Regions from separate parts of the Chromobacterium vaccinii genome, predicted to be linked through region 1. Evidence: predicted binding sites of a transcription regulator. Region 1 holds the regulator's gene; the other holds the start of a gene.
What was found. The regulator FNR, encoded in region 1, switches genes on or off when oxygen is low (the NO sensors DNR and NnrR bind a similar motif). The targets are predictions, from matches to a motif close to TTGATNNNNATCAA.
Positions count from the first base shown of each region.

Region 1 (7,168 bases):
GGCCAGCACCTTCGGGCTGCCGGCGACGATGTCGCCGGACTCGAACCAGCCCTGCTCGCCGGTGGGGTCGGTGACGATGCCGCCCGCTTCCTGCACGATCAGGCTGCCGGCCGCGATGTCCCACGGCTTCAGGTTCAGCTCGAAGAAGCCTTCGGTGCGGCCGCAGGCGACGTTGCACAGGTCCAGCGACGCGGCGCCTTCGCGGCGCACGCCGGCGGTCTTGCCGATCACATCTTTCAGCATGCCCAGGTATTGGTCGAGGTAACTCTGGTCGGAGACCGGGAAGCCGGTGCCGATCACGCATTCATTCATCATGAAGCGCTTGGAGACGCGGATGCGGCGATCGTTGAGGAAGGCGCCGACGCCGCGCGAGGCGGTGAACAGATCGTTGCGGTTCGGGTCGTAGACCACCGCCTGCTGGACCTGGCCCTTGTGCGCCAGCGCGATCGAGATGGCGTACTGGGGATGGCCGTGCAGGAAGTTGGTGGTGCCGTCGATCGGGTCGATGATCCATTCGTATTCGGAAGAACCCACGCCTTTGGCGCCGGACTCTTCTGCTAGAATCGCGTGCTTCGGATAGGCTTCGAGAATGACGCTGATGATCGCGTCTTCGGCGGCGCGATCCACCTCGGTCACAAAGTCATTGTGCTTTTTCTTCTCTACGCGGATGGCGTCGAGGTTGAGCGACGCGCGCTGGATAACACTGCCTGCGCGGCGAGCGGCTTTAACCGCGACATTGAGCATCGGATGCATTGACGGCCTCTACACTTGAACGATGGGCGGGTGTCCGTCGATGACGCGACACCCGCCGGTAACAATCTGGGTTAAGGAACAAAAAAACCCGACGCCTGGGCGCGGGCTTTTGGTATATGCCCGCTATTTTAATGTGAAAACGCCAATGAATAAACCCCAAGTACCTGATTTTCTGAAAAACATCCGCGTGGTGCTCGCCCGCCCCAACCATCCGGGCAATATCGGCTCTGCCGCGCGCGCGATGAAAACCATGGGTTTGAGCCGCCTGTACCTGGTCGAACCCAAGGTGTTTCCCAGCGACGAGGCCAACACGCTGGCCTCGGGCGCGGTGGATCTGCTGGAAAACGCCGCCGTGGTTTCCACGCTGGCCGAGGCCCTGTCCGACGTCACCGTCGCCTGCGCGCTGACCAGCCGCCGCCGCGAATTGACCACGCCGCTGTCCACCCCGCGCCAGACCACGCCGGAATTGATCGCCCGCGCCCGCGACGGCGAACAGGTGGCCCTGGTGTTCGGCAACGAGACCTTCGGCCTGTCGATCGAGGAAGTCGAGCAATGCAACCGCCTGGTGACCATCCCCGGCAATCCCGACTACTTCTCGCTGAACCTGGCGATGGCGGTGCAGGTGATGACCTACGAACTGTTCAGCCACACCGGCGTGGACGTGGAATACCTGCGCGCCGAGGGCGAGGCGGCGACCCAGAGCGAGGTGGACGGCATGTGCGGCCACCTGGAACAGGCGATGGACGAAATCGGCTACTTCCAGCGCCGCAACAGCGAGCGGCTGATGCGCCGGATGCGCACCATGTTCCACCGCGCCGGGATGTTGCGCGAGGAGATCGACATCCTGCGCGGCTTCTACAAACAGGTGCAGCGCACCGCCTCCGGCCGGCCCGGGGATGCCGACTGAGTCCGGCCTCGCCCTGCCCTACGCGCGCCCGGCGGTGCGCGACCTCGCCTTTCTGCTGACCTCTCCTTCGCCCTGGCTGTGCGGCGCCGATCTGCCGCCGGAACGATTGCTGGGGCCGGACGGCGAGGCGCTGCTGGCCCGGCTGGACCATGCGCCAGCCGAGCTCGAGGCCTGGCTGGCCGCCGCCCCCGCCAAACGGCTGGGACAATATGCCGAACGGCTTTTCTCCTTCTGGTTTCGCCAGGTAAAACACATCGACCTCATCGCTGAAAATCTGAAAGTCATAAACCGGGAGCGCCGGACGATCGGAGAGTTCGACTTCCTGCTGCTGCTGGACGGCGAGCCCTGGCATCTGGAAACAGCCAGCAAGTTTTACCTTTCGCTGGGCGAAACCGCCGACGATCTGGTCGGTCCCGGCCTCAATGACGCCTGGCGTTTGAAAGCGACCAAAACCACAACACAATTGCGGCTTTCCCGCCATTCCGACGCGCTTGCCATCCTGCCGGACGGTTTTCAGGACTGCCGCGCCGCGGCCCGGCTCTGCGGCTGGTTCTTCTATCCGGCGGATCAGTTTCCGCCCGCGCCGCTCAATCCCCATCAACTGCGCGGCTGGCTCGCGCCGAGGGACGCCCCCTGGCCGCGCGCCGGCGGCGATTCGCGCTGGGCCTGGCTGCCCAGGCTGTCATGGCTCGCCCCCGCGCTGCTGTCCGAAGCCGATACGCAGGACGAGGCCACCCTGCGCGCGCGGCTGCAAACGATGCCGGCGCCGCAGTTGCTGGCCGAACTGCGAGCGGTAGGCGGCGGCCTGTGGCGCGAGGTCGCGCGCGGCTTCGCCGTCCCGCCCGGCTGGCCGGACCCCGAGCGTCTTGCGGCGCTGAAGCTCAAAATCTCGCGGACATGAAAAAAGGCAGGCGTCGCGCCTGCCTTGATTGCCGATTCCGGACAGCCTTAGTGGCCGTCGGCGTGCATGCAGCCTGAAATCAGGTTTTTCAGCTCGTCTACCAGCACCAGCTGAATGTGCTTGTGATCGACGGTGATCCAGCCCTGCTGCTGGAACTTGGACAGCGTGCGGCTGACCGTTTCCAGCTTCAGGCCGAGGAAGCTGCCGATCTCTTCCCGGCTCATGCGCAGGATGAAGTCGTTGGCGGCGAAGCCCCGGGTGGACAGCCGCTGCGACAAGTTCAGCAGGAAGGCGGCGATGCGCTCCTCCGCCTTCATATTGCCCAGCAGCAGCATCACGTTCTGGTCGCGCACGATCTCGCGGCTCATCAGGCGGTAGAAGTGGTGCTGCAGGCTGGGGATGTCGCGGGACAGCGACTCCATCCGGGTGAACGGCAGCTCGCATACTTCGCTGTCCTCCAGCGCCACCGCGTCGCAGCTGTGGTTGCTGGAAGAAATGCCGTCCAGCCCCATCAGCTCGCCCGACATCAGGAAGCCTGTCACCTGCTCGCGGCCATCCTGGCTGGCGACACAGGTTTTGAAGAAGCCGGTGCGAATCGCGTACAGCGACTTGAAGGACTCGCCGCTGCGGAACAGGTATTCGCCGCGCTTCAGGCGGCGGCTCTGGCGGATCACCGCGTCCAGCTGGCCCATTTCCTCGCGGTTCAGACCGACAGGCAGGCATAGCTCGCGCAGGCTGCAGCTGGAGCAGGAAATTTTCAGCGTATGCAGGGAGGTTTGGTTTTGTTCAGACATGCTGTATGTGCAAGCCGGCGAAGCTTGACCCTTATCAAGGCGGAATTCACTAATTTTTCGCAAATTTACCAGTCCTCCAGAAGTTTTACCATCCGAATACGACATGAAAACTACCCACCCCTTCTCTCCCGCCCATTTTGTCTTCGATCGCGAGTTGATCGAGAGGCTGGATGGCGCGGGGCCTAGATACACATCCTACCCGACGGCAGATCGTTTTACGTCTAATTTCTCGACGCAAGACTATCTGGACAAATTGCGTCAGCGCCAGATCGGCGCCAACCGCAAGCCTCTATCATTGTACGCTCATATACCTTTTTGCAACACCATCTGTTATTACTGCGCCTGCAACAAGATCATCACCAAGGATAGCGGCAAGGCGGACCAGTATCTGGACTATCTGGAGAAGGAAATCCGCCTGGTATCCGCGGAACTGGGCATCCGGGAAAAAGTGATACAGCTGCACTTCGGCGGCGGCACGCCCACCTTCCTGTCCGATGCCCAGCTTGAGCGGCTGATGGGCATCCTGAGCACCCACTTCGAATTCCTGATCGACGGAGAATATTCCATAGAGATTGATCCGCGCAAGGTAAAACGTGAAACCATGCTGAAATTGGCAGGATATGGTTTCAACCGCGTCAGCGTGGGCATACAGGATTTCGATCCCGCGGTGCAGCGCGCGGTAAACCGGATTCAGACCGAAGAGGAAACCCGCGCGGTGATCGAAGCGGCGCGCGAAGGCGGATTCAAATCAGTCAGTCTGGACCTGATCTACGGCCTGCCGCTGCAAAGCCGCGAAACCATGCGCGACACGCTGCAGAAGGCGCTGGCGCTGGATCCGGACCGGCTGTCGCTGTACAACTACGCCCACCTGCCCAGCGTATTCATGCCGCAGCGGCGCATCAATGAGGCGGATCTGCCGCCCGCCGCGGTCAAGCTGGACATCCTGCAAGACGCGGTGAAGACGCTGACCGACGCCGGCTACGTGTTCATCGGCATGGATCATTTCGCCAAGCCCGACGACGAGCTGGCCATCGCCCTGCGCCAGGGCCGGCTGCAACGCAACTTTCAGGGCTATTCCACCCATTCCGATTGCGACATGCTGGCCTTCGGCGTCTCCTCCATCGGCAAGGTGGGCTCCTGTTACAGCCAAAACGACAAGACGCTGGATGGCTATTACGCGGCGCTGGACCAAGGCCGGCTGCCGGTGGTTCGCGGACTGACGCTGGACAACGACGACGTGCTGCGCCGGACCATCATCCAGAGCCTGATGTGCCGTTTCGCGCTATCGGTGGAAGCGATAGAAGAAATCCACGGCATCAATTTCGCCCAATATTTTGCGGCGGAAATGCCACAGATACGCGAATTCCAGCAACAGGGCCTGCTCTCCTTCGACGGCGACTTCCTGATGGTGGAGCCCCAGGGCCGCTTTCTGATCCGCAATATCGCGATGATCTTCGACCGCCATCTGCGCGAACGCGAAACCCGCGCCCGCTACTCCAAGACCATCTGACCCCCTTCTTGGCGCCGGGCTTTCCCCCGGCGCGCTCCTTCGTTCCGGGCGAGACTGCCCATAAGGCGGGTAGCGGATATTTTTCCCTGTGTGATAAGCAAAATCACTTATACAAAGGGTATGCAAGCGTGCCGGGCGAAAATTGGCGCGGCAGCCCGCTTTCGCAAGGAGCCGCTCCATGTCCACGCCCATCGTCAGGCTGATGCAGCGCCTGAGCTACCCGCAACGCTTCGCCGTGATCGGCGTGCTGTTCGCCGCGGCGCTGTTGTATCTGGTCTACGGCCTGTACCGCAGCAACCAGGACAATATAGAATCCACCGCCAAGGAAAAAGTGGGCGTCGCCTACATGCAGCCGCTGACCGCGATGCTGGCCCAGACCCAGCATAGCCAGGAGTTGGCGGTGCGCGCGGCGCTGGGCGAGGCCCAGGCCAGAAACGACTTTCCCGCCGCCGCCCAGCAGTTGCAAGCCAAATGGCAGGCGCTGCAGGACGCCAACGGCCGGCTGGGCCCGGAACTGGCCAGCGACGCCGCCTGGAAAGACGCCGCCGCCGCCTGGGACAAGCTGAAGGCCACGCAGTCCGTCCAGCCTACACAATGGATCGCCGCCTACGGCAATCTCAGCGACAAGCTGAACAATCTGATCGGCGTCATCAGCGACAACTCCAACCTGACGCTGGACCCGGACATCGACACCTATTATCTGATGGACGCCGCCACCGCCAAGCTGACCACGCTGGTCAGCCATCTGGGCGAAGCCAACGCCATCGCCTCGCTGGCCGAGGCCAACCATCTTCTAGATCCCGCCCAACGCGACCGCCTGGTGGAGCTGCGGCCGCTGATCGCCGAGGTCAATGACGGCCTGGCCAGCGACATCACCAAGGCCGTGGCCTACAACGCCAGCCTGAAGCCGGACATGTCGGCCCAGGCGGACAAGCTGGCGGCGACGCTCAAAAGCCAGCTGCCGGCGATAGACGACGCTGTCGGCGGCAAGACCGGCGCCGCCGGCCTGAAAGTGGCGGGACACAGCGCCGCCGGCGCCGAAACGGTGTCCGTCTACATCTCCGCCGGCCTGAAACAGCTGGACCAGTTGCTGCAGGCGCGGATAGACCGCACCGCCAGCCAGCGCGACACCTATATCGCCATCGGCGTCGCCTCCATGCTGCTGGCCATCTTCCTGTTCCACCAACTCTACCTGTCCATCACGCTGCAGTTGGGCGGAGAGCCGCTTTATGTGCAGCAAGTGGTGGAACAGCTGGCGGCGGGCCGGCTGGACACCCGCATCCATCTTCGCGACCGGGACGACCTCAGCCTGCTGGCGGCGATCCGCCAGATGCGCAACCAGCTGCGCGAGACCGTGACCCAGTTGCTGGACACCTCGAGCGAGGTCAATCGGGCCGCCGACGCGATGGCGCACAGCGCGCAGAGCATCACCGCCGGCAGCGCCCGGCAGAACGAGGCGGCCGCCAGCATGGCCGCGTCGATAGAGCAGTTGAGCACCAGCTTGTCGGAATGCGCGACGCAATCCGAACAGGCCGACCGGTTGTCCACCGACGCCGCCAGCCGCTCGTCGGACGGCAACCGGGTCATCGCCGCCACCGCCAGCAGCATGGACGGCATCGTGCGCGACGTCTCATCGGTGTCGGACACCATCACCGATCTGGGCAAGCAATCCGAATCCATCGCCGGCATCGTCGACGTGATCCGCGACGTGGCCGAACAGACCAATCTGCTGGCGCTGAACGCGGCGATCGAGGCGGCGCGCGCCGGCGAGATGGGCCGCGGCTTCGCCGTGGTCGCCGACGAAGTGAGAAAGCTGGCGGAACGCACCGCGCTGTCCACCACCGAGATCAGCAATATCGTCAACCAGATCCAGAACACCGCGCAAAAAGGCAACGACAGCATGCAGCTGGGCATGAAGGCCATCATGGACGGCCAGCAGCGCGCCCGCGAGGCCGGCACCAGCATGGACAATATCCGCCACTGCGTGGACGACGTGCTGGACAGCATCCACCAGATCACGTCCTCGCTGCGCGAGCAAAGCAGCGCCAGCCAGACGCTGGCGCAGAGCGTGGAGCAGGTGTCGAAGATGTCGGAACAGAACAGCATGGCGGTCAGGGACAGCGCGGAAACCGCAGGAGAGCTGCAGGCCATCGCGCAGCGGCTGGTGGGCCTGGCCGGGCGCTTCAAGGTCTGAAAAGCGGTTCAATGCCTGCTGCGCGCCAGCGGCGCGGCGTTGAGTCCGCCCCCCTCTCGCCATTTGCCTACTCAGCTCCCTAGTTTCGCTGTTCAAACATCTTGAACAG
Region 1 covers NZ_CP017707.1:1,964,506-1,971,673, forward strand. Annotated here, with positions in the region: gene BKX93_RS09120 (inositol monophosphatase family protein) at 1-753, opposite strand, end outside; gene BKX93_RS09125 (RNA methyltransferase) at 899-1,660, shown strand; gene BKX93_RS09130 (DUF1853 family protein) at 1,650-2,561, shown strand; gene fnr (fumarate/nitrate reduction transcriptional regulator Fnr) at 2,609-3,355, opposite strand; gene hemN (oxygen-independent coproporphyrinogen III oxidase) at 3,459-4,865, shown strand; gene BKX93_RS09145 (methyl-accepting chemotaxis protein) at 5,044-7,059, shown strand.

Region 2 (7,168 bases), 2.3 Mb from region 1:
TGGGCGCGGATCAGCACGCGGCTGGAAGCCGGCTCGGCGTCATCGCCGTGCAGCTTGCGCTGGTCGACGGAGAAGGACGAGATGATCGGCGAGTGGTTGAACGAGAACACCATCACCGGAATGGCCAGCCACAGCGTCTTGTAGAAGGCGCCGCTGGACACCGCGTCGGAGAGGCTGCCGGCATGGCGGATGGCGGTGTCGCTCCATTGCGGGATCAGGTACAGCGCCAGCAGCATCAGCACCACCACGAACGGGTAGACCAGGATGCTCATCGCCTTGACGATGACTTGGCCGCCCAGGCGCACGATGGACATCAGGCCCAGGATCAGCGCCAGCGAGAACACCGCGCGGGTGGCGATGCCGTTGCCCACTTCGATGTGCAGCTGGTTATTGAGGAAGGACAGCACCGTGTTGGTGATGGCCACGCTGTACATCAGCAGGATCGGGTAGATCGCGAAGAAATACAGCAGGGTGATGATCTTGCCGGCGCCGATGCCGAAGTGCTCTTCCACCACTTCGGTGATGTCGGCGCCTTCCTTGCTGCCGGACAACACGAAGCGGGTCAGGCCGCGGTGGGCGAAGAAGGTCAGCGGCAGGGCCAGGATGGCCATCAGCATCAGTGGCCACAGGCCGCCGATGCCGGCGTTGATCGGGAGGAACAGGACGCCGGCGCCGATGGCGGTGCCGTACAGGCCGAGCATCCAGGTGGTGTCGTGCTTGGTCCATCCGGACGAGCCGGAGCGGGGAGCGGTGGAGGCTATTGCTTGAGACATGATGAGGTGCCTTTTACAAAACGAATATTTCGCAATTACTAGGTCCGATGTCCTGAGCCTTGTCTTTCAAACCAGGCCATCGGGAGAAAGCTGTTCTAACCGGCGCGATCCCGAGCGGTGGATGCCTATCCGGTTGACTTGCTGCTCATCGTAAGTGCTTTGTAGTTTGAAAGGTACACATTTAAGAACATCAGTTGATTCTAATCAAGATAAATTTGTCATCAAATGAACAAATGAACACAGTCTGGCGGATAAAAGTGGAATTGATTCATTATGCTTTATGTGTTTTATTGGAATTATTTTTAATTATTTAAAATTTTGAGACATAAAATTTCTTGAAAATGCTTTAATTCATAAATTGTTCCAATTTATTACATTTCGCGCATATTGCAAGGCAAGCTTGGCATCAATTACCGTGTGGAGTAATTGCTCTGCAACAAATTTGCGTCCCTTGAGAGGCTGGATGGATGAGTTTCAGGATGGAAACCGGCATTGTCATGCATGCGGATGCGCGGGCTATTTGCCAGCCTCAATCGAGGTTTTTATTTTCAAGGTACTGAATTTAAAAAATTTTTCAGTTTATTTGGCCAGGTGGGTGGAGCGATGCGCGGGGAAGCTGAGCTGTTTGTTCGAATATGATTGAAGTTGTTCGAAACAGTACTATCTACAGCTATTGGCATTGTTATAAATGTTCGATTGTGAAAAATAATTATCAAAAATGAACAATATTGTTTTCGAAACTAGTGAGCTTCAGACTTGAGCGCGACCAGGTCTCGCTTGGGCTTGATCCATGGCCTGCCGCGAGAAGTCAAGCCTGTGGTGGATAGATTGCCTGAGACGATGGCTGATATTGCCAAATTATTTTTTAAATCAATCGCTTGATCTTCTACGCGGCTATTCCGCTGCATATGGATGGGATGATCGTGCGCTGGCTGGCGTCAACCGGGCGGGCGCTAAGCAGGACCGGATGCAGTCTTGATTGTTATCAAACACAAATTTACTAAAACGAACATAAAATTTGCGGGAAGTCGCACTGGATGCGAACGGCCCCGGCCCGCGTCCGCTCTGCGCCAGCTTACCCACTATTGAAGAGACGAAACGAAATGAGCCACCCATCCACTCTCGCCTACGTGGTCGACGAGGCAGCCAGCAAGCAGGAAGTGCTGCTGTCCGAGCCCGGCCGCTATCTGCTCAGTTCCGCCATGGCCGGCGCGCTGATCGCCGTCGTGCTCGCGGTCAGCCTGAAACTCGGCCAGGTGTTCTTCGCCGCCGGCGATTCCGGCTATTACATCGCCACTTCCGGCTTCTTCGGCGTGGCGCTGGTGAGCATCATCGTCTGCAAGGTGGAGCTGTTCACCAGCAATGTGATGTATTTCACCGTCGGCCGCCTGAGCGGACGCTGCCGCACCTGCAATCTGTTGCGCAGCTGGGCGGTGGTGTATATCGGCAACCTGATCGGCGTGCTGTTGTTCGTCGCCGTGCTGGCCGGCGCCGGCGGCATGGGCGCGCTGCCCGCCAACCATCTGCTGTTCAGCGTGGTGGAACACAAAGTGCATGCGTCTTTCCTGGAGATCTTCTGGAAGGGCGTGCTGTGCAACTGGGTGATCTGCCTGGCGGTCTGGGTGCCTATGCGGCTGGCCAACGAGGCGGCGCGCTTGCTGATCATCATGTTGCTGGTGTTCGTGTTCTTCTTCTCCGGTTTCGAGCACAGCATCGCCAATATGGCCTTCTTCGCGCTGGCCAAGCTGCAGGGCATGGCCGGCCTGGAGTGGGGCGACATCCTGCATAATATGGTGCCGGCCACGCTGGGCAATATTGTCGGCGGCGCCATCGGCGTCGGCCTGGTGGTGTTCCAGCTGGAACGCCACACGCTGAAGACGGTCTGATGCTGTAGGGAAACATTCCGGCCGGCGGACGGCATGTGGATGTTCGATTTCGAATGTAGTCGGCGCGGTACATGGCGTACCGCGCCGATTTTGCTATAAACCATTGAGAAAATAAGGACATTGGACGCATCTGGCATGTTGCGCCGCGGGATCGAAAACGCGCCGAAAGCGGGGGCTGACTTGACTAAGATCAAGCGAAATTTTCGAATCCGAATGTACGATGTGTTCAATATCTAACACTTACTGGATCAGCCAAGAAGGAGGCACCAGATGGACGCCATCACTCAAAATGCTACCCAAGCCAACCCGTGGCGCGACTTCGCCGCAGGCGATTGGCAGAGCAAGGTCGATGTCCGAAACTTCATCCAGCTGAATTATCAGCCGTACGAAGGCGACGACAGCTTCCTGGCTGGCGCGACCGATCGCACCAAGAAGCTGTGGGATACCCTGGGCGAATTGCTGAAGCAGGAACGCGCCAAGGGCGTGCTGGACGTGTCCGCCGACCGCGGCTCCTCCATCACCGCGCACGACGCCGGTTACATCGACCAGGCCAATGAAGTGATCGTCGGCCTGCAGACCGACGCGCCGCTGAAGCGCGCCATCATGCCGAACGGCGGCCTGCGCATGGTCGAGAACGGTCTGGAAGCCTTTGGCTTCAAGCTGGACCCGATGATCAAGGAAGTGTGGGAAAAGTATCGCAAGAGCCATAACCAGGGCGTGTTCGATGTCTACACCCCGGAAATCATGGCTTGCCGCAAGTCCGGCGTGATCACTGGACTGCCGGACGCCTATGGCCGCGGCCGCATCATCGGCGACTATCGCCGCGTGGCCCTGTACGGCACCGACTTCCTGCGCGCCGAGCGCCAGCAAGTGTTCCACGAGCTGGACAACGCCACCTTCACCGACGAAGTGATGCGTCAGCGCGAAGAGCTGTCCGAGCAATTCCGCGCCCTGGACGAACTGAAGCAGATGGCCGCCAAGTACGGCTACGACATCAGCCGCCCGGCCGCCAACGCCCGCGAAGCGGTGCAATGGGTGTATTTCGCCTACCTGGCCGCCGTCAAGGAACAGAACGGCGCCGCCATGTCCTTCGGCCGCGTGTCCACCTTCCTGGACGTGTACATCGAGCGCGACATCGCCGCCGGCGCGCTGACCGAGGCTGATGCCCAAGAAATGATCGACGATCTGGTGATCAAGCTGCGCATCGTCCGCTTCCTGCGCACCCCGGAATACGATCAGCTGTTCTCCGGCGACCCGACCTGGGTGACCGAATCCATCGGCGGCATGGGCGAAGACGGCCGCACCCTGGTGACCAAGAACAGCTTCCGTTTCCTGAACACCCTGTACAACCTGGGCCCGGCGCCGGAACCGAACCTGACCGTGCTGTGGTCCACCCGCTTCCCGCAGGGCTTCAAGAACTTCTGCGCCAAGGTTTCCATCGACACCAGCGCCATCCAGTACGAAAACGATGATCTGATGCTGCCTTACTGGGGCGACGACTACGGCATCGCCTGCTGCGTGTCGGCGATGAAGATCGGCAAGCAGATGCAGTTCTTCGGCGCCCGCGCCAACCTGGCCAAGGCCATGCTGTACGCGATCAACGGCGGCCGCGACGAGAAGAGCGGCGCGCTGGTGGCCCACGGCTTCGAGCCCATCACCAGCGACGTGCTGACCTACGACGAGCTGATGCCCAAGTTCGAGAAGATGATGGACTGGCTGGCCGCCACCTACGTCAAGGCGCTGAACTGCATCCACTACATGCACGACAAGTACGCCTACGAACGCATCGAAATGGCGCTGCACGACCGCGACATCATCCGCACCATGGCTTGCGGCATCGCCGGCTTGTCCGTGGCCGCCGACTCGCTGTCAGCCGTCAAGTTCGCCAAGGTTCACATCATCCGCAATGAAGAAGGCCTGGCCGTCGACTATAAGATCGAAGGCGACTACCCGGCTTACGGCAACAACGACGACCGCGTGGACGACATCGCGGTGTGGCTGACCCAGTCCTTCATGGACAAGATCAAGGCCCAGCCGTACTTCTACCGCGATTCCAAGCCGACCCAGTCGGTGCTGACCATCACCTCCAACGTGGTGTACGGCAAGAAGACCGGCAACACCCCGGACGGCCGCCGCGCCGGCGAACCGTTCTCCCCGGGCGCCAACCCGATGAACGGCCGCGATGTGAAGGGCTTTGTCGCCGCGGGCGCCTCGGTGGCCAAGCTGCCGTACGACTCCGCGCTGGACGGCATCAGCTGGACCGCCTCGGCCACGCCTGACGCGCTGGGCCACACCGCAGAAGAGCGCATCCTGAACCTGGCCAACTGCCTGGACGGCTTCTGCTCCGCGCACCCGACCGAGTTCAGCAGCGCCAACTGCACGCCGTTCGATTGCGAAGGCGAGCGCCACATCGCCGGCGGCGGCTTCCACGTCAACGTCAACGTGTTCAAGCGCGAAACCCTGCTGGACGCGATGGAGCACCCGGAACTGTACCCGCAACTGACCATCCGCGTGTCGGGCTACGCCGTGAACTTCATCAAGCTGACCCGCGAGCAGCAGATGGACGTGATCAACCGCACCTTCCACGGCAAGATGTAAGCTGAAGAGAAGGTAGGGCGGGCAGCCGAAAGGCTTGCCCGCGCGGAAACACCATCGCATCAATGGCGGGGCGGTCCGAAAGGAAAGCCCCGCTTTTTCACAAGATTCACCGGAGAAACGGCATGATCCCACCTATTGCCGCAGACCACACCGAAGCATGCGTTAAGGCCGAAACCATAGGCTATTTGCATTCCACCGAAAGCGGCGCCGGCGTCGACGGCCCCGGCATGCGTTTCGTGTTTTTCACCTCGGGCTGTCAATTCCGCTGCCTGTACTGCCACAACCCGGATACCTGGAAGCTGCACAACGGCCGCCAGGTCACGGTGGAGCAGGCGCTGTCCGAAGTCGCCTCTTACGCGCGCTTCCTCAAGTTCGCCGGCGGCGTCACCATTTCCGGCGGCGAGCCGCTGATGCAGCACGAGTTCGTCGGCGAGCTGTTCCATGCGATCAAGCAGCGCTTCGGCCTGCATACCGCGCTGGACACCCAGGGCTTCCTGCACGAGCGCGTGCCGGATGAATGGTTCGACGATGTCGACCTGGTGATGCTGGACATCAAGCATTTCGATCCGGAAAAATACCAGGCGTTGACCGGCCAGCCTTTGCAGCCGACGCTGGACTTCGCCCAGCGTTTGCAGCGGCTGGGCAAGAAGATGTGGATACGCTACGTGCTGGTGCCCGGCCTCACCGATGGCGACGCCGACATCGAGCGCCTGGCCGATTTCATCGCCACGCTCGGCGATGTGGTGGAGCGGGTGGAAGTGCTGCCCTTCCATCAACTGGGCAAGGACAAGTGGGCGCAGCTGGGCATGGAGTACCAGCTTAATGACACGCCTATCCCCACCGCCGAGCAAGTCGCGCATGCGCGCGCGCTGTTCGCCAGCCGGGGCATGAAAGTCACCTGAGTTTTCTCTGCGCCATTCCTGCAAACCGCCGCCGCGCTTCGCGCCGGCGGTTTTTGCGTTTTTGGGGCACCTTGGCGCTTGCGGGCGGTCTGGAATAAGGAAAAGGAGCGGAAATGAGCAAGATTCTGGAAATTTGCGCCGGTTCGCTGGCGTCCTGTGTCGCCGCGCAGGAAGGCGGCGCGCAGCGGGTGGAGCTGTGCGACAACCTGGGCGAGGGCGGCACCACGCCGTCCTACGGCACGCTGGCGATGGCGCGCGGCAAGCTGGAGATCAAGCTGCACGCCATCATCCGCCCGCGCGGCGGCGATTTCCTCTATTCCGCGCTGGAGTTCGACGCGATGGCGCATGATGTCGAAGTCTGCCGCAGCCTGGGGCTGGACGGCGTGGTGCTGGGCCTGCTGACCGCGGACGGCGATGTCGACGCGGCCCGCACCCGGGAGTTGGTCAGCTTGGCCGGGCCGATGGCGGTGACCTTTCACCGCGCTTTCGACTTGGCGCGCGAGCCGGAGCGGGCGCTGGAGGAGGTGATCGCCGCCGGTTGCAAGCGCCTGCTCAGCTCCGGCCAGGCGCCGACCGCGCCGCAGGGCGCGGCGTTGCTGTCTAGCCTGCGCGAGCAGGCCGGGACGCGGTTGACGGTGATGCCCGGCGCCGGCGTGCGCGCCGGCAATATCGCCGAACTGGCGGCGGCGAGCGGCTGCGCGGAATTCCACGCGTCGGCGCGGGGCGTGGCGACGAGCGGGATGCGCTATCGGCGCGGCGGCGTCGGCATGGGCGCGCCGGGCGTCGATGAATATGCGCGGCAGGAAACCTCGGCGGCGCTGGTGAGGGAACTGCGGGACGCGCTGGATCGGTTATGAGCGGCTGCGCGCTGAAGCGGCATGGAATATTGCCAGCCTGAATTTACCTTAAATGTGTGGCACACTTTCTTAACAAATGGCATAAGCATCCTATGTCAGCCTACAGAGGAGGTGAGCTATGAAACTGGTTTCCATGTCCCGCAACGCGCTGG
Region 2 covers NZ_CP017707.1:4,313,044-4,320,211, forward strand. Annotated here, with positions in the region: gene BKX93_RS20070 (HAAAP family serine/threonine permease) at 1-773, opposite strand, end outside; gene BKX93_RS20075 (formate transporter FocA) at 1,877-2,659, shown strand; gene pflB (formate C-acetyltransferase) at 2,930-5,257, shown strand; gene pflA (pyruvate formate-lyase-activating protein) at 5,380-6,159, shown strand; gene BKX93_RS20090 (copper homeostasis protein CutC) at 6,273-7,016, shown strand; gene ggt (gamma-glutamyltransferase) at 7,135-7,168, shown strand, end outside.
Region 2: a site for FNR is predicted at 2,840-2,853, ahead of pflB (formate C-acetyltransferase). Genes of this name have one in related genera too.